One region of the Halobacillus sp. Marseille-Q1614 genome, then DNA from elsewhere that is predicted to be linked to it. Evidence: predicted binding sites of a transcription regulator. Region 1 holds the regulator's gene; the other holds the start of a gene.
The links. The regulator NrdR, encoded in region 1, represses ribonucleotide reductase genes. The targets are predictions, from matches to a motif close to AACACNATATATNGTGTT.
Positions count from the first base shown of each region.

Region 1 (16,404 bases):
CCCTTACAAACTGAACAGCCTTTTCCTCCACATACTTTACACGAGATATCCATTTCAACAGAAGGCTCTGTAAAAGGGAAAAAGCTTGGACGCAGGCGGATCTCGCGTTCAGAACCAAACATCTGCTTGGCGAAAGCATTAAGGACTCCTTTAAGGTCACTCATTCGAACATGTTTATCTACGAGCAGGCCTTCTATTTGAGTAAACTGGTGGGAGTGTGTCGCATCATCCGTATCACGGCGGTACACTTTACCCGGACAGATCATCTTAACAGGTTCTTTTCCATCCTTCAGCCCCATAGTTCTCGCCTGAACCGGTGACGTATGTGTTCTTAGGAGAAGCTCCTCTGTAATATAAAAGGAATCCTGCATATCACGAGCGGGATGCCCTTTAGGCAGGTTTAATGCTTCAAAATTGTAGTAGTCTGTTTCTACCTCAGGTCCTTCTTTAATTTCAAAGCCCATGCCGATAAATAGATCCTCGATTTCTTCTACGATGCTTGTCAGCAGATGCGGGCCTCCTGTTTGGACCGGACGCCCTGGAAGTGTGACATCTATACTTTCACTTTCGAGCTGCTTTTCCAGAGCTTCTTCTTCTAAGCGAGTCTGTTTCGCTTCGATGACTTGGGCGATTTCTTCGCGCACTTCGTTCGCCAGCTGGCCAATAACCGGGCGTTCTTCCTTAGACAGCTTGCCCATGCCTCTGAGAACTTCTGTAATTGGTCCTTTTTTACCTAAGTATTGAACGCGGATGTCTTTTAATGACTGAACATCTTCAGCTTTATTAACTTGCTGCAACGCTTCTTCTTTTAATTCCTGTAAACGTTCCTTCATGTATATTTCCTCCTTTAATTCTCAAATAATAGATCATTTACTACTCTAGTGGGGAATAAGCTCGCTTTTTGCGGACGAACTGTCAAGCCCCTCTCTGCGCGGTCTCGCCAATTCCCTTTTAATAGTCAGCACCAAAATAAAAAAAGCCTCTCCCTAAAAAAGGGACGAGACTTTTGCGGTTCGCGGTACCACCCTTGTTGACACACTTAGTGCCCACCTTGATGAGATAACGGACTTGCATCCGAACGCTAAAATGCGCCAGCTCCAGAGTGAAAATTCAAGTATGGCCACGATAGAAGTGCTTCCAGTCTAACGGCACTTCTTCCCTGAATCGATGTTGCGATACTTTACTTGCTCTTTCTTCGCTATTCACTATATAACTCCCATTATTATAGAGAATGTAGGCTGACAATGCAACCCTATCCTTTTAAGTGATACATTAAAATACCACCGGCAATCGCTACGTTTAGTGATTCCGCCTTTCCGTAAATCGGGATATATACCTGATCGCTCGAAAGCTCCACATAGGAATCAGCAATTCCCTGGCCTTCATTGCCGAGCAGCAATGCAGCCGAGGAGGAAGGGGACATTTCTTGAAAGGCTCTTGCCCCTTGTAAAGTAGCCGCAAACACAGGTACTTCCGCTTCCTTCAGGCGCGGGATATAATCACCAAGCTCGCCTTGGATTACAGAAACGTGAAAAAGAGAACCTTGTGTTGAACGGATAGCTTTTTCATTGTAAACGTCCACTGTCCCCTTGCCTAGGATCACCTGTGAAAAGCCGGCGGCGTCAGCCGTACGAATAAGCGTACCCAAATTACCCGGGTCCTGTAAGGAATCAAGCAGAAGTGTGTAAGGAGCATTTTCAAACTCAAACTTCTTAATTTCAACTACAGCCGCAATCCCTTGAGGGGTTTCCGTATCAGCTGTCTCTTTGAAGACTTGATCACTTACTTCCACAACGGATATATCCTGATCAGGAAGCTCTCTGTGATAGTCTTCACGTTTAATTACCTCGATAACTTTCCAATTGCTCTTAAGGGCTTCCTCCACGAGGTGCTCTCCTTCTACAATAAAGCGCTGAAGTTTATCACGGTATTTCCGTTTTTTCAGTTTTCTCCATTCTTTCACTTTTGAATTTTGAATTGATGTAATCATAAATATTAAGCCTCTATTCATCTGATTTCCTATCCATCATACATAGCCTTATCACATTTGGTCAAACTAAACCTAATTCAACAGGAGGTATGCAAACATGGACTTAAATTTAAGACAAGCAATTCTTTCAAATGTCTCTGGCCATAGTGCTCAGGAGCTTCAGGCTACTATTGATGATGCAATGGCAAGAGGTGAAGAGAAAATGCTGCCTGGTTTAGGCGTTTTCTTCGAAATGCTCTGGAAAGAATCCAACGAGCAGGATCGACAGGAAATCCTTGAAACTCTTGAACAAAGCCTGGCTGAATAACAGAAAAAGCATCCCGGAATTTTTAGGGATGCTTTTTTACTATGGATTAATTAAAAGTGATTTCTTTAACGGTTTTATCGTCTAAACGCTTTATAACTTCCACGATCAGTTTAACTGCATTTTCAAAGTCATCACGGTGAAGCATCGCCGCGTGTGAGTGAATATAGCGGGTCGCGATCGTGATAGATAAAGCAGGAACTCCATTATGGCTTAAGTGGATGGCACCAGAGTCCGTTCCACCTCCAGCAAGTGAATCAAATTGATAAGGAATCCCCTGTTCATCTGCTGTATCTACGACGAAGTCACGTAGACCTTTATGGGAAACCATAGAAGCATCATACAGAATTATTTGCGGGCCTTCTCCCATTTTGCTGGCTGCATCTCTGCTGGACACTCCCGGTGTGTCGCCTGCAATTCCAACATCCACTCCAAAGGCAATATCAGGGTTAATCAGGTTAGCAGAAGTACGTGCTCCGCGCAGTCCCACTTCTTCCTGAACAGTTCCAACTCCGTAAACAACGTTCGGGTGCTTTTCACCTTTAAGCTGTTTTAGCACTTCAATCGCAATCGCACAGCCTATACGGTTATCCCAAGCTTTAGCCAGCAGCATTTTTTCATTTTTCATTTGAGTGAATTCGAAATACGGCACAATGGAATCACCAGGTGTGACACCAAATTCCTTTGCTTCTTCTTTGCTGGAGGCACCGATATCAATAAACATATCCTTTATGTCTACAGCTTTCTTACGCTGATCAGCCGGCAGGATATGTGGGGGCTTGGATCCGATAATTCCTGTAAGATCGCCGTTACGTGTCATAATCGTAACACGCTGAGCCAGCATAACCTGACTCCACCATCCGCCTACAGGCTGGAAGTAAATATACCCGTTATCATCGATCCGGGTTACCATAAAGCCTACCTCATCCAAGTGGCCGGCAACCATAATATGAGGGCCTTTTTTATTGCCGATTTTTTTGGCAACAAGACTTCCAAGATTATCGGTATAAACCTCATCCGCATATGGAGAAATATAGCGGCTCATTACTTCTCTAGGTTCCCGTTCATTGCCGGGGATACCTTTTGCATCCGTTAAATCTTTCAGCATTTGTAACGTATCTTCTCGTTTTGCCATATGTAAATTCCTCCTTTTCATCACTCTATTTTATTATATAGCTTATCGTCAGAATTACAAAAATTTTTCCATTAATACCCTTCTTCCTGTCTTTGAAAGTTCACTTCATTCTTTTGGATATATCCTCTCATTAAATCTTCTTCCTTTAAGCCAAGGGATAAGCCAAGTTTTAAATAAGATTGAAATAGATTTACATAGGATCCTTCACTTTTTGCTTGTTTAAATTCCTCAATAGAAGTGTAAACCTCTAGAAAAGCCGCTGCAGCAGACTTAAGATTTTCCGTTTCTTCCGTTTCTTTCTCATAGTAAAAACCTAAATCCAATCCGAGGGATAAGATAAAGTGAAGGCCATCAACGTATTCTTCTAAGATCACTTCTTTTGGACTGGAAGGTTTAGTGCTCCAAAACTTAAAACATCTTGTCTCATTGGCGAGTTCGCCCGCTTCTACTAATAAAGCCAGTATTTTATCATCCACTACGTTTTTTCCTTGAAGATTTTGTGACTTCATTATATGGCTGTCCAATTGTTTTTGCATATCGTAAAACTCTGACCAGTTCATAAACTGCCTCCTTTAAAAGACTCTCATAATAAATGTATCATTTTTTTGAAACAAATGCGGAGGAAAGAACGTATATAAAATATTAACTCCAAAAAACAGGGAGACGATCTTGATGTTAATGATTATTTTACTTAGAATTCTGCTATTGGCAGCTATCGTGTTAATTATATATACAACCATCCAATTCATGATGAATCCCCGGCGCAAACTGGACAAAGCTCACGAACAAAGAGATTATTATATGCTTGATGATGCCGATAATATTAAGCAGAACTTCCTGATTACGTATAAAGGAATGATGTTTGAAGGGGAGAAATATTTAGGGACGACAGACGACAGCTTCGAAGTGTTAACGATTTATGTATCAGCCTGCCAGCCTGAGAAGCTTAAAGGATTAGAGAGAAATGACCTTTATTTTATGGAAGAAAAAATCTTACAGCGTTATCCCTTTACAAAAATCGAGTGGAAATATCCGATCAACCGATTAAATGTACATCCCTTTCCGGAAGATGACCAGTGATCACCCCTTCATTCAAATTGTAACGGCAGAGACTCATGCAAGAGGCAGAGGGATCGAAGAATGCGAGACGCCTGCGGCAAAACGAATGAGCCGAGAGACCCTGCAGAGCGGTTTCTCGAGGTGCGTTCGTCTACAGAAAGCGAGCATTCTTCACTCCAGGAGCTTCTGCTCTACAACCTAAAAGGCCGCATTTTGCGGCCTTTTTATTTTGCAGTTTGAAAGAAATCGTTCCACAGAAAAACTTCTGATTTTTTTCTCACTATAAAACAAAGAAGCAGAAGCAGGCTTGAAGCGAAAAGCATAACAGGCAGGGAAAATAGGGTAATCCACTGCCCCATCGATGTATATATAAACGCTAAAGGAAAGTTCGTAACGAGCGATGATTTAGTGTAATCTTTAAAATCAGCCGTAATTTGGATAAGACAATATGAGAGAAAATGAAAATGAATAAAAGGAATAAGACGAAGTATAGCGACTTGCTTAACCGTAAGCTGGGACTTTCTTTTCGTCCACTTCTTATACATCTCCTGAAGCCTTTTAAATCCTGAAGGTACAAGGTGTGTCATACGGTAAAATAAAATACTTGAGAGTACCGTTCCCACCACAGAGTAAGCTGTCCCGGCGACCGGTCCAAACAGCACACCTCCTGCTATACAAAGCAGTATGACCGGCAGAAATAAAAAAGGGCGAAGTAAATGGATAACGATAAATAACAGAGGGGCCCAATATCCTTGATGTTCTATCCATGTAAGCAAAGTAGCTGAAGCTTCGCTCATGCCCTTCACACCTCCTGCCTACAGAATATGATACGTTCCTTCACATTAGAACAGATCCGCAGCAAAGATCGCATAGATGTGCAGTCCGGCTAATAAAGGCATTCCAATGACGAAAGAGGTATGCTTTGTTTTATGGCGGAACACCTGCATTCCGGCTGCAGCTCCTGCTGCACCGCCGAAGAGGGCAAGCAGCCATAATGTTTTCTCGCTTATTCTCCATTTTCTTTCTCGGGCTTGCTTCTTGTCATAGCCCATTAGTAAGAACTGGATGAGACTCATAATGATTAACAAAGTTACAGCTGCTGTTTCCAAATTGATCTTCTCCTTCTCCTGCGATTCTTTTAAACTTTTCGTATATGTTTATTAATAAGAGGAGGGAATTCTCTCTCTTTTTAAGCAGACCCAGGTGATACAGGGGCCGTTAGATGTTGGCTTAGGACATGCCTGGTTTATTCCATTTTCTCATTTATACTTTAGCTCCCTGACTGCGGGACCCTCTGACTTTAAAGATATAAAAAAAGCCATTTCCTACCGACCGGAAATGGCTTCTTTCTTAAAGCTCAAACGCACTCAAGGTGTTTTGCTTATGCGTGTCGTGTCTGACCAGGGCGTTTTCGCTTTTCTTTTGTCCAGCTGCAACGCCTAGACACTCGCGTCATAAGCACTCCCATTACGCGGCAAGGACTGCCGCTTCATGGGTTTGCTTATGCGTGTCGTGTCTGACCAAGGCGTTTTCGCTTTTCTTAATTACTTAAGAGCTGATTTAGCTTGCTCTGCTAGGCTTGCGAAACCTTTTTCGTCATTAACAGCAAGGTCAGCAAGCATCTTACGGTTAACTTCGATTCCAGCAAGCTTCAGTCCGTGCATTAGACGGCTGTAAGAAATGTCATTTAGACGAGCAGCAGCGTTAATACGCGCGATCCATAGCTTACGGAAATCACGTTTTTTCTGACGACGGTCACGGTAAGCATACTGACCTGATTTCATTACTTGCTGTTTAGCTGTTTTGAATAGAGCGTGTTTTGAACCATAATAACCTTTTGCTAATTTAAGAACACGATTACGACGTTTACGTGTTACTGTTCCACCTTTAACTCGTGGCATTGGAATTCCCTCCTATTTGAATCTCATTCTAAATTATTTTTTTGGAAGCATGTGTTTGATACGACGGAAATCTCCAGCAGATACTAGAGTAGCTTTACGAAGCTTACGTTTCTGCTTAGTAGATTTGTTAGCAAACAAGTGGCTTGTGAACGCGTGAGAGCGTTTCACCTTTCCGTTACCTGTCTTTTTAAAACGTTTTTGAGAACCTTTGTGGGTTTTCATTTTAGGCATAACAAATTTCCTCCTTCAACTAATTTCGCTTACTTCTCTCCAATGGGAGCAAGCATCATAAACATATTTCGACCTTCCATCTTAGGCTTGGTCTCAATGGTAGCAATATCATTGCATTCTTCAGCCAGACGATCCAGAACTTTTTGTCCCAGCTCTTTGTGAGTAATTGCACGTCCACGGAAACGAACAGAAGCTTTTACTTTATCGCCTTTTGTTAAGAACTTTCGTGCATTCCGAAGCTTCGTATTAAAATCATGTTCTTCAATACCTGGGCTCAGGCGAACTTCCTTGATTTTAATAGTTGTTTGGTTCTTACGAGCTTCTTTTTCTTTCTTTTGCTGCTCATAGCGATACTTACCATAGTCCATGATACGGCACACCGGAGGCTTCGCATTTGGTGCTACCATAACTAGATCAAGATTCGCATTTGCAGCGATATCAAGTGCTTCGTTCTTTGATTTAACACCTAGCTGTTCACCGTTTACATCAATGAGCCGTACTTCGCGTGCACGAATTTTCTCATTAACATTCATGTTATCCTTGCTAATAACTAGCCACCTCCAACTTATATTAGAAACCTTTTATAAGATCCGTCATCGACAAGTCTTTTTTCATTCCATAAAAAAAGTGCAGGTACACATACTGCACCCACACGTCTCCTATAAAATACAAAAGGATTAGTAACCTGCCAACAGCTTCTAAAGCGTCGATCAGGTGAGAAGCGGGTGCTTCTTCTTGTCTCAGATCCGTTCATTCAGTTACCTAAATAATAGTAGCATGTATTACTAGTTCGTGTCAACCATTTATCCGTTGAAGCAAGCTACCTTATAGATAATAAAGGAAAACTTGTACAAAATCAATAGCAAATAAGAAAAGGCCGGCATATTTCCGGCCTAATCATTTAGAAAAAATTTATTCTCTTCTACTCGTATTTTTCCTTCTCCCTGGGAACTTTTTTCAGTACGCTTATTTATTTAAAAGCTTTTGGTCAATTTCATTTTTAATTTCTTTAATGAAATCATCGACTGACTTCGTTTCGGAATTTTTCTCACTGTAACGTCTTACGTTAACTGAGCGATCCTCAATTTCACGATCTCCGACTACGAGGGCAAATGGAATTTTCTCTGTCTGAGTTTCACGAATTTTATATCCAATTTTCTCGTCGCGTTCATCTACTTCCACACGAACTCCTGCTTCTCTCAGTTCATCTTCCAGCTCTTTTGCATAGTCTAAGTGAACTTCAGCAGATACAGGGATGATGCGGGCCTGAACAGGTGCCAGCCAAGTTGGGAACGCTCCTTTATACTCTTCAATTAAAAAGGCCACAAATCGTTCCATAGTAGAAACGACACCGCGGTGAATAACAACAGGACGGTGATCTTTTCCGTCTTCTCCTACATACGTAAGGTCAAATCGTTCGGGAAGGTGGAAGTCTAACTGAACAGTCGAAAGCGTTTCGTCTTTTCCAAGAGCTGTTTTCACTTGAACGTCAAGCTTAGGACCGTAGAACGCGGCTTCTCCTTCTGCTTCAACATACTCGAGGTTCATGTCTTCCATTGTTTCTTTCAGCATTGCCTGGGCCTTGTTCCACATTTCATCGTTATCCACATATTTCTCTTTATCTTCCGGATCACGATAAGAAAGACGGAAGTAATAGTCGTCAATGCCGAAATCACGGTATACATGCTGAACGAGCTTCACAACTCGTTTGAATTCGTCTTTTAACTGGTCCGGACGGGCAAATATGTGGGCATCATTTAAGGTCATCGCCCGCACACGCTGCAGACCGGCTAAGGCTCCCGACATTTCATGACGGTGCATCGTTCCTAATTCCGCAATACGTACTGGGAGGTTACGGTAGCTGTAATATTCATTTTTATAAACCATCATATGGTGCGGACAGTTCATCGGACGAAGCACCAGGTCTTCATTATCCATTTCAAGTGTCGGGAACATATCATCTTTATAGTGATCCCAGTGTCCGCTTGTTTTATAAAGATCAACGCTTCCAAGGACTGGAGTATACACGTGGTCGTATCCCAGGCGTTCTTCTGTGTCTACAATATATCTTTCAATATTGCGTCGGATGGTCGCACCCTTAGGCAGCCATAGCGGAAGGCCCTGACCAACTTTTTGGTTAACTGTAAACAAGCCAAGTTCTTTACCCAGCTTGCGGTGATCACGTTCTTTCGCTTCTTCGCGCATTTTAATGTACTCGTCGAGGTGAGCCTGCTTTTCAAATGCTGTACCGTATATACGCTGAAGCATTTTATTGTTGCTGTCGCCTCTCCAGTAGGCACCTGAAATGTTTAGCAGCTTAAAGATTTTTATTTTACTTGTCTGCGGAACGTGAACGCCGCGGCATAGGTCGAAAAACTCCCCCTGCCTGTAAATGGTCAGCGTTTCTTCTTCAGGAATGTCATGGATCAATTCAAGTTTAAGGTCGTCGCCGATTTCTTTATACTTCTCGATTGCCTCTTCTCTGGAGAGCTCAATTCGTTCAATCTCTAAATTTTCATCGACGATACGCTGCATTTCCTTTTCAATCTTTGGAAGATCCTCCGGAGTCAGTGACTCATCTAAGTCAATGTCGTAGTAGAAACCATTTTCAATTACAGGGCCTACTCCTAGTTTCACTTCTCCATACAGCCGTTTGATTGCCTGAGCCATTAAGTGGGCTGTCGAGTGGCGCAGCACTTCAATGCCTTCTGGATTTTTATATGTTAAAATCTCAATCGCTCCATCTTTTTCAATGGGACGACGAAGATCATAAGGCTCCCCGTCTAATTTAATAGCAAGTGCCTGTTTCCTTAAGCCGGGGGAGATTGAATGGGCAATCTCTTCTCCCGTGGTTCCTTTATCAAATTCTTTCTTATTCCCATCAGGAAACTGTATTTGAATAGCTTCTTCTGCCATAAGTCCCTCACTCCTTAATCTTTATTATAAAAATAAAAACGCCCGCCCCTTAGTCTTGTAACTAAGGGACGAGCGTTGTCACTCGTGGTTCCACCCAAAATTCCCGCAGAAAATGCGGCTTCATTTGTCCTTAACGCGGATAAAACGCTGTTCATTACTAGAATTCGTTCACGAACAGTGCTCCGAGGTGGTAAACATCCAAGTCGTCAAGAAGGAGCTTTCAGCCGGCGGCTCCTCTCTCTAATCATGCGTCACTTCATGTTCATGTCCTCATCTAAGCCCTAATATTAAATATGTAGGTATTATAGCCGGATTCCAGTAAGAAATCAAGCTTTTAGAAAAGGAAAATGAGAAAGTGGTTTCCAGACTGCTTTTTCTTCAAAAATATTCATCAGCAATTCAAGCTTCGCTTCACCCTGACGATCTGAATAGATGACAAGTTCTTCAGGTGAGTAAATCAGTGCCGGAAGGATTCCCCAATCGGCCGGGAGGTTCTGGATGAGAGGATCGGGATGGGATTTTAAATAATTTAATAATTCCCCCCGCCTGACTTCATTGCCCTCCGAATAAAAATAACGAACTCTTTCATCATACAGCACATGCAGAAGGTGCACTCCAGTATCATTATTGTTTACTCGACGGCGCCAGGAATCGACCATCATTTGATGGGCTTCTTCTAGCTTGTACTCATCAAGAAGCTTTCCAGTAAAGTCCAAGAGGTCATGATACAGATACTCTAAGCAGTCAGCCGAAAGGTCATCAAACAAAATATCTTCCTGTTCAATGACTGCCTTCCTTACGAACCTCTCGACATAAAGATCAATCGGAGGAATTACGACGCCTTCGGGCGGGTCCTCTTTAATTTTAGATGATAATTTAACGACTCTTTCAATTTCGTCCCTGTCTTCATAATAAAAACGATGACGGAGTATCCCTTCCATCCATGCGTTTAGCTTGCGGCGGCACAATATGTTAGTAATTGCCCGGCTGACTCTGGGAGCGGTATTTTTTTGTGATTCATATACTTCTACACTCCAGCTGCCGCGGTCTTTTTTAATCTCTCCGTTTAATTGCTGCCGTGAACTAGTATCAAAAAGAAATTGATAAAATAAAAATGCCTCTTTACGGTTTGAGAACTGAACACAGACCAACATCACTTCCTCCTCACCACAACGTGTAAAGCCTGTCCATTCTTACAGAGTGAATGGAACTAAACCTTTTGTACTTTATACATATGTGGATACTGAAAGAAACATGACTCTACTTATCCACGGCGGTTTTTCCCATACACAGGAACGGACTTGCTCAGCTGCCTGATTCGTTCAGTAATTCGCTGAGCCTTAACTTGATCCACTTCTCCGCGATTGCTCGTCATAAATATTTTCTCCAGCTCTTCTAGGTTGTAGTTGGATGTGAAAAATACCGGCAGTCTTTCCATCATGCGGTATTGCAGGATCGAACCGAGCACCTCGTCTCTAAACCAGGAGGATTGAGATTCAGCTCCGATGTCGTCGAGCATTAATACAGGCGTTTTCTTGAACGCTTCTATTTTTTCGTTCATGGAATCATCTTTAATTGACGACTTGATTTCCCTGACAAATTCAGGCATGTAAATGACCATGGAAGATATATTTTTTTTACTTAATTCATTCGCAATAACCCCGAGAAAATAAGTTTTCCCTACCCCGAACGGACCGCAAAAATACAGACCTTTACTTGGCAGCTCATCTCCAATGCCTTCTAAATATTGCACAGTCTGCATAACCGCTTCGCCTCTTTCTGGGTCTTCAACATCCAGTCTGTCTAAGGTAGCTTCGAGAGTTTCTCTTGGTATATGCAGGCTGTTTATGAGAGACCTCTGTTTTCGTTGATGCTCAAGACGCCTCTCCCTCTGGCAAAGGTTGTAAGCCAGCTTAAGTTCCGTTCCTTCAACCGTTGCTTCAGGCGTATACCCCGGCAAAATATTAATGCACTCTTCGCGTGACGGGCATTTCTCACAATTCTTAGATTGTGATTGGTATTCATAAAACTTAATCAGCTGCTTCTCCACAGCTTCTTTCGTTAATGATGGATTTTCTTTCATAATCTGCTGAACTTCAGGATCATTTAATACAGATTTTTTCATCCCATTAAAACGCTTCTGAAATTCATTGTGACTTTTCATCCACTTCTGCAGCGACGTTTGAATCGGCTCCATAAGCTGCCACCTCCTTACGCTCCATTATTGTTGCTCGACAGTTTTCGGATTCTCTCGGCAATTTCATTCGTATCAATAGAAGCAGAAGCTGTCTGTTCCTGCTGTTCCCTTTTTTCATCCTGTTTCTTAAACCATTCAGGTATGACTTCTTTGCTCTGTTTACGGTAAGACGATCTCTGTCGTCCCCACTGCTGGTATTTCTGGTGCTCCGCTTTCGCCAGGTTCATAGCCTGCCGCACCGTAGTTACATTTTTTCTCGTCCAGTGACTTGCAATTTTTTCAAGGTATGGTTTAGACAGCTTCATGTCTGTTTTCAACAGCACATAGTGAACAAGCACGTTCATAACTCCTGGTGAAAGACCTTGTTCTGTCATAACATCACGGATCATCCGCAGATCCCCATCCGCAGCTTGGTTTCCATAAGACACGTCTTCAAGAAGCTCTTTTGGAGAAATCTGTTCCAGCATTTGTACAAACTGCTCCTCTTTACTTAAGGACGAATCAGAAGAAGCGGCTACTTTCTCGCGGGTATTTTCCACGTCAGCTGTTGATTTATTTTTCTTCATGAAATCGTGGCAAGCTGATTTGAACTCTTCAACATCCAATTCATTTTCATCGTTGATCGCCCACGTAAGCGCCCGCTCTATTTCTGTAGTGGTCAGATTATAGAGAGAGGCCAGCTGAACAATCAATTTTTTATTGATTCCACTAAGTATCTTTTGGGAAGGGTACATCCGCTGTTTGAGTGCTTCCTCCAGCCAGTTAAAATCTATACGGTTGTTCAGAATGATCGGCCCCTTCTTAACCGGCCCTTTATCCTTCTGCTGAGGTGAAGGCATATCCTCTTTCATAGACACGGGCAGGCGCTGATGAAAGATATCATCAAAAGAAGCCGTAATTTCTTCGTATCCCTCTAGAGAAGTCTCTTCTCTTTGAAAACGCAGTTTGAGCTGATTGAATTTATCATTCCCAATTTCATGCTGCAGCAGCAGAGAAAGAAATGTATCTTTGAAAAATTCCTCAGGAGAAAATGGAGGACAAATCTCATAAATATACACTCTGTTCTCTTGTTTGCTGACATACGTTTTCAGCAAACCGATCGCCTCAAGCAGCCGTCTTGCATCATAGAATTTATCAAGCGGCGTGGATAAATAAGTCATCAGCGTATGATGGGTCTGTTTTTGTATTTCTTTGCTTGTCTCATGCTCACTGCACAGAAACTGGTAAATAGAAATCGGCAGCTGTCCTAAGATAGGCTGATATAAGTGAGTTAGTGCAGAATGGTCGTCTTTTGGTGTAACTCCTGTCTTTGTAATGATAAAACCATCTACAGGAAGAATTTTGCCAATTGAAGAATCCACTAGTTATCTCCCCCTTTCTCCCTATCACTTGAAAAAGAAAATGAGCCGATGAAGGGGCTCATTCTTTATCTTCATGCTTAATTAATTCTTTTAGTTCATCAATAAAAACATTAATATCTTTAAACTGTCTGTAGACAGACGCAAATCTAACATAGGCGACCTCATCGATTGCAGATAAATGGCCCATTACCATTTCCCCGATATCTTTGCTTTGGACTTCAGAAACTCCCCGGTTTCGTAAATCCTTCTCGATTTTCTGCGTTACCTTTTCGAGTTCTTCTACGGCTACCGGACGTTTTTCACAGGCTCGAATAAGTCCACGCATAAGTTTTTCCCGACTGAACTCTTCGCGTGTCCCCTCTTTTTTGACGACAATAAGAGGTACTTCTTCCAATCGTTCGAATGTTGTATAACGGAACTCGCACTTCTCACATTCTCGCCGTCTGCGGATGGCATGGCCATCTTCTATAGGTCTCGAGTCTAAAACCCGAGTGCTTTTATAGTGGCAATTCGGACACTTCAAAGTTAATCATCTCCACATATCTTTTCTAATCTACTGAGCTTTATCGTGTCTTGTGAACTGACGGTTTAATTTTTCGTACGCATCGACAATTAAATTATGGCTGAAACCAAAATCAATTGGACCGCCTGAATCTGTCGTTACTGAAAAATCGACAGCTGTTTCAAATGGACGAACCATAATTATGGTAGCCACTACAAACGCCTTTCGTTTCCCCTTATAATTAATTGAGATTTCTCCACGTTCTTTGGAAAGCGCTACTTTTTCTGAAGGAGATGGAAATAGAGCTTCGACCGCCTGAAAAACTTCATCTCTCTTTGCTTTATAGTAATGAGTGACTAACTCGGGATCCTTATGAGTTTCACTCGTTTCCGTGTGATTGCTGAAATATTTCGATATAAACCTTTTCAATGACATTACCCCTTACGAAAATTCGACATGATCTGTATTTATTTTAACACGTTTTATTAAAAAGAAAAGTAAGGGTGAGAGACCGAAGGATAAAAAAATCACACAGGATCCCCTGTGTGATTTTGTTCATATTATAAAGCGCGTGACTGTTGGACTTCTACCGGTCCCATTCCTCTTGGAACTTCAACCGTTTCATTTCTTCCTGCTTCAAGAGAATCAACAATAAACTGTGCCGCTACATTTGGATCAATCCGGTCGCCGCACGTATACACATCAATACTTGCATATCCATGCTCTGGAAAACTGTGAATCGTTAAATGAGATTCAGAAATGATTACTACTCCGCTGACTCCATGAGGAGCAAATTTGTGAAAAGCTACTTCACGTACTTCAGCACCTGCTTTAAGAGCAGCATCCACAAATACCTGCTCGATATAACTCATATCGTTTAATTTATCTTCATTACAATCCCATAATTCAGCTATTACATGTCTTCCCATTGTATCCATTTAGGATCCCCCTTTTTGTACAGTGACTAATTTGACTACTGAATAAACAGACATGTACTACCACGGGGGAAAGTTAGTCCTGAGAGGTCCTAACCCTTTGAGCAGACATGAAACGGACAGTATTCAGAAGTTCAAAAAAAGTATATACGGTTTATCCCATTTTTGCAAGAAACTTTTTAAAAATACCGATGGTGCTTATTATAAGATACAAAGGGAAGTTTTTCTAGTTATTAAGAAACTTTTGCTGGTTTTTCTTGTTTCAGGAACTTGCCGACATGTTTCGCCAAGTCTACGACTCTGCAGGAGTAACCCCATTCATTATCGTACCAGGCCAGCACTTTCACTTTTCTGTCACCCATAACCTGTGTAGATAATCCGTCGACAATTGCAGAAGCCGGAGATGTCGTGTAATCAATAGAGACAAGCGGCTCATCGCTAAACTCTAGGAACCCTTTCATTTCACCCTGGCTGACTCGCTTAAAGGCCTGGTTTACTTTTTCTTCCGTGACATCTTCTTTTAAGTCAACCACTAAATCAACAAGCGAAACATTCGGGGTAGGCACTCGGAGCGCCATCCCATTGAGTTTTCCCTTCAAGGAAGGAATAACCTCACCGAGGGCTTTGGCAGCTCCTGTTGACGTAGGAATGATCGACTGAGTGCAGCCGCGGGCACGTCTTAAGTCCTTATGTGGATTATCTAAGTTTTTCTGATCATTTGTAAAAGCATGAACTGTTGTCATAAGCCCGTTTTCAATTCCAAACTCGTCTTCCAGTACTTTGACCACTGGTGCTAAACAGTTTGTCGTACAGGAAGCATTCGAGATTACATTATGTTCTTCCGGGTTATAAACATCTTCATTAACTCCCATTACAATAGTTGAATCCACTGATTTACCTGGAGCTGTAATGATGACCTTTTTAGCACCAGCCTGAATATGAAGAGCTGCTTCTTCCTGGGTTCTGAATTTACCTGTTGCTTCAATAACAATATCAACATTTAATTCATCCCATGGCAGCTCTAAGGGATTTCTTGTAGAACAAAGCTGAACTGTTTTTTTATTAATTAATAACCCATTTTTAATAGGTTCAATTTCACCTTCAAATCGGCCGTGCACACTGTCATATTTGAGCATATGTGCCATCGTTTCAGGAGGATAACTTGCATTGACCGCTACAAGCTCGATTGACTCATCGAGAACCGCCTTCCTGAAGACCATTCTCCCAATTCTCCCCAGACCATTTATAGCCACTCTTGTTTTCTCCATAAGACAAGCCTCCTATATGTGATATACCCTTTAAATTATTTTTCAGAATTAGTATAACACATTGAAAACGCTTTTGTAGCCTATTTTTATTAAAAAAGCTATGTCAACTTTTTATTAAAGGCTACACTCATTTTTCACAAAAAAATGCACGCCTATTCGCCTAAATTGCCCCACATAATTCCGGGTGTTCGATGCCGGCATACGTAGAACTACTTCGTGGGGTTTCACATCTCATCATCTACCTTCCTCACTCGCAAGCCTTAACCACTCCGTTTTTGAGCAGACGCGTACCTGAACAAAAAAAGAAGATGATAAAGTCTACGCTTTATCATCTTCTTCAATGACTCCCCAATTGGTAAGTATAGCCTTTAACTGTTCGAAACTTTGCTCACGAGTGCCGGAATTATCAATGACTGCGTCTGCCCATTCGGCTTTTTTAGAAGCTGGAATTTGGGAGCGAATCCGCTCCATCGCTTCCGCTTCTTTAGACTCGTCCCTCGCCATCAGACGCTTCAGCTGTGTCTCTGAATCCACATATACAACAAGAGTGCGATCCACATAGTCTGTGAGCTTGCTCTCAAATAATAAAGGGATATCCAGAACGA
Region 1 is NZ_CADDWH010000001.1:756,994-773,397, reverse strand. Features, by position in the region: gene pheS (phenylalanine--tRNA ligase subunit alpha) at 1-833, opposite strand, end outside; gene HUS26_RS03785 (RNA methyltransferase) at 1,253-1,990, opposite strand; gene sspI (small acid-soluble spore protein SspI) at 2,088-2,297, shown strand; gene HUS26_RS03775 (M42 family metallopeptidase) at 2,344-3,429, opposite strand; gene HUS26_RS03770 (dUTP diphosphatase) at 3,501-3,989, opposite strand; gene HUS26_RS03765 (sigma-w pathway protein ysdB) at 4,102-4,509, shown strand; gene HUS26_RS03760 (TVP38/TMEM64 family protein) at 4,713-5,285, opposite strand; gene HUS26_RS03755 (DUF1294 domain-containing protein) at 5,331-5,597, opposite strand; gene rplT (50S ribosomal protein L20) at 6,033-6,389, opposite strand; gene rpmI (50S ribosomal protein L35) at 6,423-6,620, opposite strand; gene infC (translation initiation factor IF-3) at 6,650-7,153, opposite strand; ribosomal protein L20 leader region at 7,236-7,363, opposite strand; gene thrS (threonine--tRNA ligase) at 7,587-9,536, opposite strand; gene ytxC (sporulation protein YtxC) at 9,863-10,687, opposite strand; gene dnaI (primosomal protein DnaI) at 10,801-11,733, opposite strand; gene HUS26_RS03720 (replication initiation and membrane attachment family protein) at 11,748-13,094, opposite strand; gene nrdR (transcriptional regulator NrdR) at 13,153-13,617, opposite strand; gene HUS26_RS03710 (cytosolic protein) at 13,648-14,031, opposite strand; gene speD (adenosylmethionine decarboxylase) at 14,157-14,534, opposite strand; gene HUS26_RS03700 (glyceraldehyde-3-phosphate dehydrogenase) at 14,765-15,799, opposite strand; gene coaE (dephospho-CoA kinase) at 16,118-16,404, opposite strand, start outside.

Region 2 (16,404 bases), 310 kb from region 1:
GGCCGGTATCTTTTCTTAAATTTCGGATCATCAGCTTGCTTAGCAAGGAATGAATGTGCTGCTGTGTGTCTTGTTCGTCCAGCTGTACATTTTTATATTTCTTCTTAAAGGAAGTTAAATCTCCTAGATACCCCGGTTTTAAAATCGACACTAAGTTAAACAGATCGCTCAGATGGTTTTGGATCGGCGTAGCTGTTAAGAGAAGGCAGTATGTCTTTTTCAGCTGCTTAACAAACTGGTAATTTTTCGTTTGATGGTTTTTCAGCTTATGAGCTTCATCGATAATAATCAGGTCATAATCAATTTCTAAAATTTCTTCACGGTGGTTTTCTCTTTTTGCCATATCAATGGAGGTGACCGTCACGTCCCAGTTTTTCCAATCGGCATGTTTTTTTCTTGGAGCAGCAGCTTGTATATAGAACTTTTCGCTTAATTCCTGGATCCACTGATTGACGAGAGAAGCGGGTGTTAAGATTAGAACTTTTTTCGCCATGCCGCGGATCATATATTCTTTTAAAATTAACCCGGCTTCAAGCGTTTTTCCCAGTCCTACTTCATCAGCCAGGATTGCCCGTCCATTCATTTCATGAACGACCGTTTCACAAGCTTTCACCTGATGCTCAAGAAAATTTATATGGGGAAGCTGTTCAATAGAAAGCAGCCCGTCAAATGAAGGAATGGCCTGCAGCTTCAAGCTTTTATAAGCCAGCTTAAATTCTTCCCAGGAACATAAGGAATCTGATTGATCCAAACGTGTGTTTAATTCTTTAATAAATGGCTCATCATAATGTATATCAATCATCTGTATACCTCCTAAAACGCAATCGTCGTAAGATTTTTTTGAAATTTTAAAATCTGACCTGTACGACAAAGAACGCTATGGTATAATGAAGCTGAAATTAAGAGAGTTTTGTCGTAAGCTTTAAAGGTTAGTATACCCAGATCAATCTAACTAAATACTAAAGCGAATGACTGCAGGGGGAGAGTCTACATAAACGTAGCGCCGAAGGAGCAAGCAAGAAATTGTGAATCTCTCAGGCAAAGCAGACCTCTGTAGGACGCAGCTCTGGAGAGTGTTTATCAAAGGAATAAACCACCCAAGAAGCAAGCGTTAGGTGCGTAATGGAACGTATGGACAACGTGAAACTTTCTGGTGAACGGACAGAGACTCCTGTATAAGCGGTGGAGTCTCTTTTATTATGGAAAAAATTGGGCGAGGAGTGAGAGAATGGCTGACTTAAAACGTACCCCTCTCTTTGATGAATATCAAAAACAAGGGGCCAAAACCATTGATTTTGGCGGATGGGACCTGCCTGTTCAATTCTCAAGTATAAAGAAAGAACATGAAGCTACACGGAAAAAGGCGGGCCTCTTTGATGTATCTCATATGGGTGAAGTACTGGTAGAAGGAGAAGGAAGTCTTGCTTTCCTTCAAAAGATGTTAACGAATGATATTTCAAAACTAGAAAAAGGAAAAGCCCAGTACACAATTATGTGCTATGAGGACGGCGGCACAGTTGATGATTTAATTGTTTACATGCTTGATGAAAACAATTATTTACTAGTAGTGAACGCAGCCAACCGTGAGAAAGATGTGGATTGGCTTAAGTCTCATCAAGAGGAAAAAGTAACGATTACAGATGTATCGGATGACTATGTCCAATTGGCTCTTCAAGGTCCGCATGCAGAAAAAACTCTTCAGCAGCTGACCAATGAAGATCTTTCTTCTATTAAATTCTTTCGCTTTCTGCAGGATGTTTCGTTTAAAGGAGTCAAAGACAAAGCGATTGTTTCCCGCACCGGCTATACGGGTGAGGACGGCTTTGAAATTTACCTTCCGAGTGCTTCAGGACCGGATCTATGGCAAGCCATTCTTGAGGCAGGAGCTGAATATGGAGTCCAGCCCGTCGGACTTGGAGCAAGGGACACACTAAGGTTTGAAGCCAATCTGGCTCTCTATGGCCAGGAGCTCAGCGCGGAAATTTCGCCGCTCGAAGCGGGTCTTGGATTTGCTGTTAAGCTTAAGAAAGAAGAAGATTTTATTGGCAAGGAAGCTTTGAAAAAGCAGAAAGAAGAAGGGTTATCGCGTAAGCTTGTCGGTATTGAAATGATAGATAAAGGAATTCCGCGCACAGGCTACCAGGTTTTTGACGGGGATAAAGAGGTTGGTTTTGTGACTACAGGGACTCAATCGCCGACACTTGGTAAAAATGTCGGATTAGCCCTGCTTAATACAAAATATACAGAAGCCGGCACAGAGGTTGAAGTACAAGTTCGAAAGCGCAAATTACGTGCAAAAGTAGTGCCGACTCCATTTTACAAAAGGTAGAGAAAGAGGGAGGGTTTGAACATGGAATTTCGCTATTTACCGATGACTGAAAAAGATAAAAAAGAAATGCTGGAAACAATCAACGTATCTTCCACAGATGAATTATTTGCAGATATCCCGGAAAACATTCGTTATCAGGGTGAACTGAACATTAAGCCGCCTAAAAATGAATACGCCCTGACGAAAGAGTTAACCGAGCTGGCCGGTCAAAATGTCAACACAAAAAGCCATACCAGCTTTCTAGGGGCCGGGGTTTATGATCACTATATTCCTTCTATTGTAGACCATGTCATTTCGAGGTCGGAATTTTATACGGCTTACACTCCGTATCAGCCGGAAATCTCTCAAGGAGAGCTGCAGGCGATCTTTGAATTCCAAACAATGATTTGCGAATTAACAGGTATGGATGTCGCTAACTCGTCAATGTATGACGGAGGAACTGCTCTTGCCGAAGCTGTAAACCTTTCAGCAGGACAGACGAAGAAGAAAAAAGTGCTCGTTTCAAAAGCGATTCACCCTGAGTCCCTGGCTGTCATTCACTCTTACGTGAAGGGGCCTAATCTTGAAGTTGTTGAAATCGATCACAAAGATGGTATGACAGATTTAGATCATCTGGAAAGAGAGCTCGATGAAGAAACGGCGAGCGTAGTTGTGCAATATCCTAATTTCTTCGGTCAGGTGGAGCCGCTTGATCAAGTGAAAAAGCTCGTGGACAGCCAGAAAAAAGCGATGCTGATTGCTTCAAGCAACCCATTAGCTCTTGGTTATTTAACACCTCCAGGCGAATTTGGCGCGGATATCGTCGTTGGTGACACACAGGTGTTTGGAATTCCTGCCCAATACGGAGGACCTCACTGCGGCTATTTCGCGACAACGAAGAAACTGATGAGAAAAGTACCCGGCCGTTTAGTCGGACAGACAAATGATGAAGAAGGCCGCCGCGGTTTTGTATTGACACTTCAGGCGCGAGAGCAGCATATCCGCCGGGATAAAGCGACGTCTAATATTTGTTCAAACCAGGCGTTAAACGCTCTAGCCTCTTCAGTTGCACTATCTTCTCTAGGGAAGCAGGGTTTAAAACGAATGTCCTGGATGAATATTCAGAAAGCTGCCTATATGAAAAAACAGCTTGAATCAGCCGGTTTTGCAACAGCTTTTAAAGGGGCGTTCTTTAATGAACTCGTTGTCAACGTTAAGCATGACGTCAGCCAGGTGAATGAGAAGCTTCTTGAAAAAGGAGTCATCGGCGGTTATGACTTAAACCGAGACTTCACAGAATTACAGGGACATATGCTCGTTGCGGTCACGGAAGTACGTACAAAAAAAGAGATTGATCATTTCGTAAAAGAAATGGGGGATATTTGTGGCTAATCAGGACTTTCCATTAATTTTTGAACTGAGCCAGGAAAGCCGTACAGGCTTCAGCCTGCCGGAATTCGATGTGCCGGAAACAGATATAGACGAGATGCTGGGAGAAACGTTTGTTAGAAAAGAAGCGCCTGACCTTCCTGAAGTAAGTGAACTTCAAATTATGAGGCATTATACAGGGCTGTCCACTAGAAATCATGGAGTGGATTCAGGCTTTTACCCGCTGGGATCATGTACAATGAAATACAATCCGAAAGTCAATGAAGATATTGCCCGTATAGAAGGATTTAGTCATATTCATCCGCTGCAGCCGGAGGCAACGGTTCAGGGAGCTTTAGGGCTGATGTACGATCTGCAGGAGTCTTTGACAGAAATTACAGGGATGGATACGGTGACCCTGCAGCCTGCTGCAGGAGCACATGGAGAATGGACCGGCTTAATGATGATCCGTGCCTATCATGAGGCGAATGGGGATTATAACCGTACGAAGGTCATCGTGCCTGATTCCGCTCACGGAACAAACCCGGCTTCGGCAACAGTTGCCGGCTTTGAAGCTGTAACAGTAAAATCTGATGAGCGCGGCCTTGTCGATTTAGAGGATTTAAAACGGGTTGTTGATGATCAGACGGCTGCTTTAATGCTGACAAACCCTAACACGCTTGGACTTTTCGAAGAGAATATTGAAGAAATGGCTTCTATCATCCATGAAGCAGGAGGTAAGCTTTATTATGATGGAGCTAACTTAAATGCTATCCTCGGTTATGCGCGCCCGGGAGATATGGGATTTGATGTCGTGCACTTAAACCTTCATAAAACGTTCACAGGCCCTCACGGCGGCGGTGGACCAGGATCAGGGCCGGTAGGTGTTACTGCTGAGTTTGAACCTTACTTGCCGAAGCCGGTGCTGATTAAGAAAGATGATCAGTTCGGGTTCGAATATGACCGTCCTAAATCAATCGGCCGGGTGAAGCCGTATTACGGCAACTTCGGCATCAATGTGCGTGCCTATACGTATATCCGTACAATGGGTGCAGAAGGATTAAAGAAAGTAAGTGAGTATGCGGTATTAAACGCGAACTACATGATGCGCAGGCTGCAGAAGGAATACGAACTTCCTTTCGATCAGCACTGTAAGCATGAGTTCATTTTATCTGGAAAGCACCAGAAGAAACTTGGAGTCCGTACACTTGATATCGCCAAACGGCTGCTTGATTTTGGCTATCATCCTCCTACGATCTACTTCCCTATTAATGTAGAGGAAGCGATTATGGCAGAGCCGACAGAAACAGAATCCAAAGAAACGCTCGATGCATTTATCGATGCTATGCTTCAAATCGCAGAAGAAGCTAAAGAAAACCCGGAAATCGTACAGGAGGCGCCCCATACGACGATTGTCAGTCGTATGGACGAAACGAAAGCCGCCAGAAAACCTGTCTTGCGTTATATGAAAAACTAAAAAAAGACGCTGCGTAGCTGCAGCGTCTTTTAATTTTTTGATTTAATTTTGCCGTGCCATTTTTTAAAGCCGCCTTGCAGCTGGTTTAAATCTTTATACCCTTTTTTATCAAGCATGAGTGCAGCACGTGTGGAACGGGCACCGCTTTGACAATAAAGATAGACAGGCTTGTCCTTGCGAATTTCAACGAGCCGGTTTCTCATCTGGGACAACGGAATATTTCTAGCTCCTAAAATATGTCCCCCTTCAAATTCCTTAGGCTCACGAACATCGATCAGCTGCGCTTTTCTATATCCTTGTCGAAACTCATCTTCTGTTAAGGTTTTCAATACTTTTCTAGTTTTTAAATATCGGAAAATTCCAAAGCCGATTAAAAAGACGATGGCTCCGATTAAAATCCAAAGTTCCATTCTCTCTACCCCCTCTTCCCCTATCTATTATATGAGGGATAGCGGTTGATTTCAAAGTTTTTATTTGAAAAGCTCAGGAGAATGATAATTATTTTTCTTGGACGAAACCCGCTCCATCATTTACAATCATGCAAGTGAGAAAAAATCTAGTGGCAGAGAAATTGAAGGTATTTTTCTTTCATTATCTCTGTTTCACTTGATTTATTGGAAGTTTTTTAAATTGACAAAGTTCTACAATGTTGTTCAATAACACAATATATGGAGGTCGAAATATATTTCAGTACAATATATTGATTAAGATTTTGTAAATGTGGTATGTTACTAATAGACTTATAAATATTTGTTTCTACGTGCTTCCTCTACGGCAGCATGGAAGAAGGGAGAGGTTTGGATGCAGATAACGCCCACTAGCAGTGACGCTAACTCCAAAATTGATATTGACCGCTTAAATGCAGACATAAGACAGTTTGAACAAGTACATGAAATTACACCAGATATGAAGCTGACCCATAGCGGGGTATCTCGCTTAGTTATGCTCGACCGCTATGCTTTTAAAGATACGGAAAAGATCTCTTTATCTGAAGGGGATTTCGTTGTCCTGACGGTTAAAGACGATCCAAAGTTCCCAGCACGTGGATTTGGGTTCATCCAGAACATTGACTGGCAGACACACAAAGCAGTGGTAAAAGTTGAACCAGAATTCGTGAATGTGCTCGAAGGGGAAGAGGAGCGGGAAACCGGATTAATCACTCGAAATCTCGACACGATCGATAAACCTCTGGAAGTATATTACGAGCAGATCGCACTGCGGAATGCCACCGGTCTTTCTGCAGTAGAAGTGGATGAACAGAAAAGACAGGAAAGCTTTGAAAAGTTTTATGAAGAACTATCAAGCTTAAACTTTATTCCTGCCGGACGAGTGCTTTACGGAGCCGGGTCAAATACAGACGTTACGTACTTTAATTGTTATGTTATGCCTTACATTCAGGATTCACGGGAAGGAATCTCTGATCACCGCAAACAGGTTATGGAGATTATGTCCCGAGGCGGCGGTGTTGGAACAAATGGTTCTACTCTTAGACCGCGTAACACACTTGCCCGAGGGGTAAATGGAAAGTCTTCCGGGTCTGTATCCTGGCTTGATGATATCGCCAAGCTGACTCACTTAGTAGAGCAGGGAGGTTCAAGACGCGGTGCACAAATGATTATGCTGTCGGACTGGCACCCTGATATTATTGAATTCATCATTTCAAAAATGCAGAACCCAAGAATTCTGAGGTATTTGATCGAGAATACCGAAGATGAACAGATTAAAAGCCTGGCGAAGGACAAGCTGAAGTTTACTCCTTTAACTGAAACCGAAAGAGACCTGTATCAAAGCGTTGTGAACTATAAATCAATGCCTGGTCTTGGCGGTTTTACCGAAGCTGCCATTCGTGAAGCAGAAGAAAAGCTGAGTACTGGCGGAACTTATACAGTGAATAACCCTGATTTTCTGACAGGAGCCAATATTTCCGTATGTATTACAAAGGAATTTATGGAAGCTGTAGAAAATGAAACCGAATATCGATTAAGATTTCCGGATGTAGAATCGTACACACCGGAAGAAATGGCCGTTTATAATGAAGAATGGCAGGAAAGCGGCGATGTACGGGAATGGGAAGCGCGAGGAATGGGAGTTAAAACCTATCGTACTGTTCAAGCAGCTGAATTATGGAACCTGATCAACATTTGTGCGACATATTCAGCAGAGCCGGGCATTTTCTTTATTGATAATGCAAATGAAAAAACAAATGCAAATGCATATGGCCAGAAAGTGGTAGCGACTAACCCATGTGGAGAACAGCCTCTTGCTCCATATTCTGTTTGTAACCTAGCAGCTGTTAACCTTGCATCCGTTGCAGATAAAGAAGCGAAGAAGGTGGACTTTGATAAGCTTAAGAGAACAGTGGCAACAGGCGTAAGAATGCAGGATAACGTTATCGATGCTACTCCTTACTTCCTAGAAGAAAATAAAAAGCAGGCACTTGGAGAGCGGCGTGTCGGACTTGGGGTAATGGGTCTTCATGACCTTTTAATTTACTGCGAAACAGAATATGGTTCTGAAAAAGGTAATAAGCTGGTTGATGAAATCTTTGAAGTTATTGCAACAACCGCTTATCGCGCATCCATTGAACTTGCTGCAGAAAAAGGAAGCTTCCCGTTCTTAGTTGGAAAAACTGATGAAGAAACGAGGCAATTAAGAGAAAACTTCATCCAAACCGGCTATATGAAAGATATGCCGGAGGATATTAAAGAGGGTGTTTTGAGATATGGAATCCGTAACTCTCACCTTCTGACTGTTGCTCCTACCGGAAGTACCGGAACAATGGTCGGAGTAAGTACAGGGCTCGAGCCTTACTTCTCCTTCTCTTACTATAGAAGCGGCCGTTTAGGTAAATTTATTGAAGTAAAAGCCGATATTGTGAAGGAATATTTGGATAGAAATCCTGATCAGGATCCAGAAAACCTTCCAGATTGGTTTATAACAGCCATGACGATGACACCGGAAGCTCACGCGGATACACAGTGCATTATTCAGCGCTGGGTCGACAGCTCAATTTCTAAAACGGTAAACGCACCAAAAGGCTATTCAGTGGAACAGGTAGAAAAAGTTTATCAGCGCCTGTATCACGGAGGTGCAAAAGGCGGTACAGTCTATGTAGACGGAAGCCGTGACAGCCAGGTTCTTACTTTAAAGGCAGAAGAAAACGCCTTTGATGGAGAGCAGACCGAATTTGAATTTGAAGAGGATAAGAAGCCTCGTGTTGTATTAATGGATACTGTCCATGAACTTGAGAAAACAAATGTAACCATTGGATCAGAGGTGGGAGATACCTGCCCGGTCTGCCGCAAAGGTACGGTTGAAGATATTGGCGGCTGTAATACATGCACCAATTGTAATGCCCAGCTGAAATGTGGACTATAAACAAATATTAAAAGCAAATAAAACAAGCTGTCGAGAAATTCTCGGCAGCTGTTTTTTTGAATTTCTGAAAATGAATGTCAGGTTTGGAAAATAAATAGGATAGGCTTTGTTGGTTGAAAGGAATATTGCGTAACTAAGGGAAATATTCGGTTCACAAGGAGAAGGGAGCAAAGATGAGAGACACATGATGAAAAATGGACGATCCGAGCCGCCGCACCGAGGGTTACTCGTGGAGGCTCGGGCGTGCATCTGCAAATAGCGAGCGATCTGTGTTCCCGGTGCCAGTATAAGATAGGATAGGCCAGCCCTTTTATTCGAACGGCCGCTTCCTTGTTTTTAAAGGGAATCTAGTGTATCATTTTCATGAAAAGATACCGAAAGCTGTATTGGGGGTTTACCATGCCGACGCCAAGTATGGAAGATTATATCGAACAAATTTACATATTAATTGAAGATAAAGGGTACGCCCGCGTCTCTGACATAGCAGAGAATCTGCAAGTTCACCCGTCATCGGTAACGAAAATGGTTCAGAAATTAGACCGGGACAAGTACTTGAACTATGAAAAATACCGCGGGCTGATTCTCACAGCTAAAGGGAAGAAGATCGGCAAACGCCTCGTATACCGCCATGAATTACTCGAGCAGTTTCTAGAGATTATCGGCGTTGATGCAGATAAGATTTATGAAGATGTAGAAGGCATTGAGCATCACTTAAGCTGGAATTCAATTGATCGCATCGGAGACTTAGTCCAATATTTCGACGAAAATAATGAACGGCTTAAAGAATTAAGAGAAGTTCAGCGCAAGAACGAAGAACAGAATAATGAAGATTAAAAGACGGACTAAAAGTCGTCTTTAGGCTGTCGAGAAAGTCTCGATAGCTTTTTTAGGTGCAGAAACATCTGCTTGGTGAATACCGCGAGTCTCCTGCAGAATAACGGGTGATCCGAGACTCCGGAGTGAGGGTTTTCGCATGGAGGCTTTGGCGTTCGTCCGCTCCAAAGCGAAGTGATTTGCTCGTACGTCAGCACAAAGCTTTGCAGAAATAGTGGCGTCTTTTTTTATCGTGAAGTTCTAGACATTCGCCTTCCCTTCTATATATAAAACGTGGGGGGATGGGCGTGAATGTAGATGGCGTATTCTCAGGTGGCGGTGTAAAAGCCTTAGCGTTTATTGGAGCCCTTGAAGTATTGGAAGAAAACCATTATAAGTTTCAGCGTCTAGCGGGAACCTCAGCAGGAGCCATTGTGGCCAGCCTGCTCGCTGCCGGTTACAAAGCGAAAGACTTAAAAATTATATTGGAAGAACTCTCTTTGGAAAAAGTTATTGATCAGCCGCTCACTGATCGAATTATGCCATTTTCCAAATGGATGTTTCTCTATTACCGGATGGGGCTCTATAAAGGAAATCGTCTCGAACAGCTGATTGATAAGTGGCTTTCTAAAAAAGGCATTCGGACCTTTGCCCACTTGCCTGAAAACAGTTTGAAAGTCATATGTTCCGATCTTACCTTAGGACGGATGGTCGTGATTCCAGATGATCTACAGGAAGTTTATGGCATAGATCCGCACACCTTTTCTGTAGCCAAAGCTGTAAGGATCAGTTCAAGCCTTCCATATTTTTTTATGCCGGTAAAACTTCACGGCAAGAAAGGACGCTCGCTCTTAGTCGATGGAGGCGTGCTTAGTAACTTTCCAATCTGGCTGCTTGAAAATGAACACGGAAGAAGAAAAAGGCCGATTATTGGGATGCAGTTGAGCGATCCTCCTGATCAGCTGCCCGAGCAAAAGATTAAAAATGCAATCCAGATGTTTCACGCTCTGTTTCGGACGATGAAGCAGGCACATGACGGCCGCTATATATCTGTAACAAAAAGCCGGGATGTGATTTTTATCCCTGTAACAGGAGTGCAGACGACAGATTTTTGCCTGAGCGAATCTCAGAAACAAGAGCTTCTTGAGATCGGAAAAAATCAAGCTTCGCTTTTTTTAAAGCGCTGGTCAAGATAAAAAAGATCGAGCCATTCATTTTAAAATGAGGCTCGATCTTTTCTTTTATTATTTTTCTGTCCTTCAATCACGCGGAGATGGGCAGCGCTTCTGCGGCGCTGTTTCTTCTTCTGCATTAGAGACGGCTTTACTGGTGACGGCTGTGTTTTCTTAGGTTTCACAGTTGGAGATTTGTATTTTTGCTTGGACTGCTTAACAGCTTGTTTATATTTTTTCATTTCATTGCGGCTGCCGCCTCCACCTCCGCCTGTACGATGGCGAAGTATGAAAAAATAAAGCGCGCCGTAAATCAGGACTGCAATACCGATCATCATTATTATAGAAGAGAGAAACGATGATGTGTTCGTGAATAATTGAATCCCTACGTAAAAAATGGCCAGGGCGATAAGAGAATAAATCAGTGATGTCATCCAGTTTCTTGACATATATAGAACCTCCTTCATTAAAATCCTGTTTAGAAATACCCCATTAATAGTACCTATACCACTATAAGGACGTCTTCTATCATCAAATTGCATATTTTTGAAAGTTTAACCGACTTATTTATAGAAAGTCTATTGAATATGCGAAAAAAGAAGACTATCATAAAGAGCTCTTTTCATTTTTACCTATATTTTAAATAATATTCTTTAAAAAATATCGGACTTTCTGTCACTGCAGAATATTTTTTTAATTACTTTATCTATACTTAATATTTTACCGCAAATTTCCGTCATTCACTAGCCTTAAAACGTCTAAGGAGAGCATGAATTTTATGTTTTTGGAAAATATAAGAATGAGGTGATGAACATGTCAGATAAACCAAGACAGCAGCAGCAAAAAGAGCCGCCGCAAAGTGTACTTGCTAAGACGCTGACGATCGGATTTATGGCCGGTTTGATCTGGAGTACACTTGGGAGTGTCTTTTACTACTTTAACTTTACTCAAGTATCGGCCGCGACTTTTATTTTCCGTTCTTTTTGGCAGACTGATTGGACTGGATCTCTGCTTGCGGAAATCTTAGCGGTTATTATCGTGGGGCTGTTATCAATAGTAGTCGCGCTGGTATACTACTTAGTATTTAAATCGAGAAAAGGGATCTGGCCGGGACTGATTTATGGTCTTTTGCTTTATGCTATTATTTTTGTAGCTGTAAACCCTGTGTTCTCAGCAGTTCCAAGCTGGTCGGAGATGTCGAGTGATTCTTATGTAACAAACATTTGCGTGTTTATTTTATATGGTGTGTTTACAGGTTATTCAATTTCTTATGAGTATCAGGAATACAACCATCAGCCTCAGTGATGATATGAACATAGTATGGTAAAATAATAGGGATTATTCATATCAAAACAGAGTAAGGATGGTTAATGAATGGGGAAGCGCTTACTTTTGTTAAATGGTCCTAACTTAAACATGTTAGGACAAAGAGAACCTGAGACTTATGGCAGTACTACTTTGAAAGATGTAGTGGAAATGGTCAAAGAAGTATGTGACCAGCATGGGTACGAACTGGAATCCTTTCAGTCCAACCATGAAGGCGACCTGGTGGACCGTCTGCAGAGAGCAAATAAGGAAGCGGCAGGCATCATCTTTAATCCGGCCGCTTATACGCATACAAGTATTGCTCTTCGCGATGCGATAGCTGCTATAGAGCCGCCGGTTGTGGAGGTTCATATTTCTAATGTTCATAAGCGGGAAGAATTTCGCCAACATTCCATGCTGGCCGCCGTCTGCCTGAGCCAGATTGTCGGTTTCGGTGTCGATGGATATTGGCTGGCCGCCATGGGTCTTATTCAAAAGATAGAAAGTGAAGGGAGAAATTTATGATGTCCAACCTGAACAAGCTGCGCCAGTCATTAATAGAAAATAATCTGGACGGGCTGCTGGTGATGAGTGCAAAAAATAGAAGGTATCTTGCTAATTTTACCGGTACGGCAGGTGCTTTGTTAATCAGCCGGGAAAAAGCACTGTTTATAACAGACTTCCGTTACATGGAACAGGCAGCTGAACAGGCGGAAGGGTTTGAAGTCATCGAACATAAAGTGCCACTTCAAGAAGAAATTACGAAGCTTATCAAGGAGCAGGGGCTAAAAAGAGTAGGTTTTGAGAAAGATCACTTAACGTACAGCCAGTATGAAAGTCTGCAAAGCGGACTGACAGAAAAATTAGTACCTACCGCTGGGTTAATAGAGAATTTACGCTTGATAAAGTCGGAAGATGAGCTTAGTATATTAAAGGATGCAGTCAAGATTGCAGACGACGCTTTTGAACATATCTTAAATTACATAAAGCCGGGTATAAAAGAAATTGATGTTTCAAATGAATTAGAGTTTTTTATGAGAAAGCAAGGAGCGACATCTTCAAGCTTTGATATTATCGTGGCTTCCGGCTTTCGTTCGGCACTCCCTCATGGAGTCGCATCTGAAAAGGAAATTCAAAATGGCGAGCTGGTCACTCTAGATTTTGGAGCCCTTTACAACGGGTATTGTTCAGATATCACTCGTACGGTAGCCGTCGGTGAGATAAGCGATGAGCTTAAAGATATTTATGACACGGTGCTTCAAGCTCAATTAAAAGGGATGGAAGGTTTAAAAGCAGGCATCACAGGGAAAGAAGCAGATGCACTTACAAGAGATTACATTAAGGAAAAAGGCTATGGGAACTACTTTGGTCATTCTACAGGGCACGGCATTGGTCTTGATGTTCATGAAGGCCCGGGATTGTCGTTCCGGTCGGATGTTACGCTCGAGCCGGGAATGGTCGTAACAGTAGAACCAGGCGTTTATGTACCTAATGTTGGCGGCTGCAGAATTGAAGATGACGCCGTAATCACGGAAAATGGCAATGAAAAATTAAGTTTCGCACCGAAAGAACTTATTACTTTATAACAGGAGGCAGGGTATATGATTTCAGTAAACGATTTTAAAACAGGATTGACGATCGAGGTAGACGGAGGGATTTGGCAGGTTATGGAATTTCAGCACGTAAAGCCTGGCAAAGGAGCAGCGTTTGTTCGTTCTAAGCTGCGTAATTTACGTAACGGTAACATTCAGGAGAAAACCTTCCGTGGCGGGGAGAAGGTAGAGAAAGCTCATATAGAAAATAGAAAGATGCAGTATCTTTATGCAGCAGGAGATATGCACGCCTTTATGGATACGGATACTTATGAGCAGGTTGAAATTCCAGGAGCTCAGATTTCCGACCAGCTGAACTATTTGAAAGAAAACATGGAAGTACAGATCATGACGTTCCAGGGAGAGACTCTCGGTGTCGAACTTCCTAAAAATGTTGAGTTAAAAGTAGCAGAGACAGAGCCTGGTATCAAAGGAGATACGGCGAGCGGCGGAACAAAACCAGCTACTCTTGAAACAGGTTTAACGGTTCAGGTTCCTTTCTTTATTAATGAAGGAGAAGTCCTGTTAATAAGTACGACGGACGGCAAATACGTTTCAAGAGCCTAAGGTAATATAATTAACTGAAAGAGCAATCCCATCGATCGGGATTGCTCTTTTTTTCGTCTTTTTGTTGAGGTCATAATTTAATAGTTTTGGACATACATATAGGATAAAGCATTGACAAAAGGAGCTTTTGATTATGGAGGAAGTCATTCGCTTATTTCCAAAAACCTATCATTCTACTCTATCTCAGTACGTAAATTGGAAGACTGTTCAGGAGATAAGACTGAGGGTGTTAAAGCCGATTGAGGTGGTCAGCGCCGACAGGGTTACCGCAATTCCCTCCTCTAAAATAACGATGATCGACTTGTCATACGTTTTAAATCAGGTCAGTCACTTTTCGCTTTATAAGTTTAAAGAAGAAGTGAAGGAAGGGTTTATCACGATTCAAGGCGGGCACAGAGTGGGACTGGCTGGCAAAGCCAACCTGGATAATGGGAAGGTAGCCACGTTAAAGGATATTACTTTTATGAACATTCGTATTGCCCGGTCCTCTCTTCAAGCAGGAAAGAATCTCGTGCCTTATTTATGTGAAGACGGCCAGTGGTTAAACACGTTAATCGTCGGTCCGCCGCATTCAGGAAAAACAACGATACTGCGTAACTTAGCAAAGCTGGCTGGTGCAAGGGCCGATCAACCGGGCTCTAAGAAAGTCGCCATAGTGGACGAGCGCTCAGAAATTGCTGCCTGTCAGGATGGTGTTCCGCAGTTAGATGTCGGGGAAAGGACGGATGTAATGGATGGGTGTCCGAAAGCATCGGGGCTGATGATGATGATCCGTTCCATGTCTCCTGAAGTCATTATTGTGGATGAAATGGGCGGATTAGCGGATGCTGCAGCCGTACAGGAAGCTGTTTATTCAGGTGTGCAAGTGATTTGCAGTGTCCACGGTTCGAGTTTTGAATCTGTGGCTAAACGTCCATCTATTCATCACATGATGAAAGAAAAAATTTTTGACCGCTATGTTATTTTAGAACGTCTCAATATCGATGGAGAAAACAGGGTTCAAATTTTAAATGAATCTGGCAGGGAACTGGCTCTATTAAAAGGGGAGAGAGGATATGGAATGGATCGGGGCCGTAATCGTTTTAGTCGCTACCACGTGGATCGGGTTTGATACTGCTGCTAAATTCAGAAGGAGACCTGGGCAGATCAGGCAGTGGAAAAGTGCTTTGCAAATGATAGAAGCTGAAATGGTTTACAGCCAGTCTTCTTTATGGGAAGTCTGTGAAAAGCTGTCTAAAGTACTGCCTTCTCCAATATGCTATTTCTTTACCGGTCTATTAAGTGAAAAAGGGACTTGTACCGATTTTAGTGCGTTATGGGCTTCCGAGCTGCGGAAACAGTGGTTCTGGAATTCTATGACGAAAAGTGATTTAGACATTTTAGTCCAATTTGGCAGTACGCTGGGCCAGCATGATTTAGTCCAGCAGCAAAAACAGATTAAACTGACATCTCATCACCTCGATTTACAGTTAAACGAAGCCATTGAAGTATCAAGCAAGCATCAGAGACTGGCGAGAGGGGTTGGTGTGTTAAGCGGACTTTTAGTTGTTTTACTACTCATATGATAAGGGGGAGGGGACGTTGTGCTGCAAGACGCATCCATCCTGTTTCAAATTGCCGGCATAGGTATTATAGTAGCCATGATTCACAGCATTTTAAAGCAAATGGGTAAAGAAGAAATTGCCCAGATCGTTACATTAACAGGCTTTATTATCGTTCTTTTTATCGTGCTGCACCGTTTAGCGGATTTATTTCAGCAAATTAAGTCGGTTTTTCTCTATCAAGGGTAGCGGTCTATGGATATTGTTCAGATTGTCTCTTTAGGACTGGTAGCTACTGTACTGATTGTTTTGCTTAAAGAACAAAAATCATCGATCGCTTTTTTACTGCTTATTTTTACAGCGCTGCTCATTTTTATCTCGGTATTAGATCATGTGAAATATATCTTTACCCTTCTTCACTACATCGCCGAACAGGCGCAGGTAGAAGCTGTTTATTTAAAAACCATCTTAAAAATTATCGGGATCGCTTATATTACCGAATTTGGAGCTCAATTAATCAGAGATGCCGGGCTGGGGGCTTTAGCATCCAAGGTGGAGCTGGCCGGGAAACTGTTCATCCTGATGCTGGCCATACCGATAATAACTGCCCTTATTGAAACAATCTTGGACTTTATACCTGTGGCAGCAGGTTGAGAATAGTGAGGTACGAGATGAAATATTTATTATGTCTAAGCTTCCTGATCATTGCCGTTTTCACTAATCCCATGATGAGCCATGCTTCCACATCGGAAGAGAATGTACGTACACTAACTGATTACATTTCCACTGAAGAGCTCGAAAAGAATTACGATAAACTCCACGAACAATACGGAGAATACATGCCTTCCATATCATTCGACGATATTTCTGAGTGGAGCGAGCA
Region 2 is NZ_CADDWH010000001.1:1,067,875-1,084,278, forward strand. Features, by position in the region: gene HUS26_RS05320 (DEAD/DEAH box helicase) at 1-802, opposite strand, end outside; glycine riboswitch at 969-1,061, shown strand; gene gcvT (glycine cleavage system aminomethyltransferase GcvT) at 1,229-2,329, shown strand; gene gcvPA (aminomethyl-transferring glycine dehydrogenase subunit GcvPA) at 2,351-3,700, shown strand; gene gcvPB (aminomethyl-transferring glycine dehydrogenase subunit GcvPB) at 3,693-5,153, shown strand; gene HUS26_RS05340 (rhodanese-like domain-containing protein) at 5,183-5,563, opposite strand; gene HUS26_RS05345 (vitamin B12-dependent ribonucleotide reductase) at 5,955-8,531, shown strand; gene mntR (transcriptional regulator MntR) at 8,931-9,365, shown strand; gene HUS26_RS05355 (patatin-like phospholipase family protein) at 9,647-10,540, shown strand; gene HUS26_RS05360 (SA1362 family protein) at 10,561-10,965, opposite strand; gene HUS26_RS05365 (YqhR family membrane protein) at 11,330-11,821, shown strand; gene aroQ (type II 3-dehydroquinate dehydratase) at 11,891-12,346, shown strand; gene HUS26_RS05375 (Xaa-Pro peptidase family protein) at 12,346-13,407, shown strand; gene efp (elongation factor P) at 13,423-13,980, shown strand; gene spoIIIAA (stage III sporulation protein AA) at 14,114-15,091, shown strand; gene spoIIIAB (stage III sporulation protein SpoIIIAB) at 15,036-15,545, shown strand; gene spoIIIAC (stage III sporulation protein AC) at 15,564-15,770, shown strand; gene spoIIIAD (stage III sporulation protein AD) at 15,777-16,175, shown strand; gene spoIIIAE (stage III sporulation protein AE) at 16,193-16,404, shown strand, end outside.
Region 2: HUS26_RS05345 (vitamin B12-dependent ribonucleotide reductase) is a predicted target of NrdR. The motif match lies at 5,812-5,829, and genes of this name have one in related genera.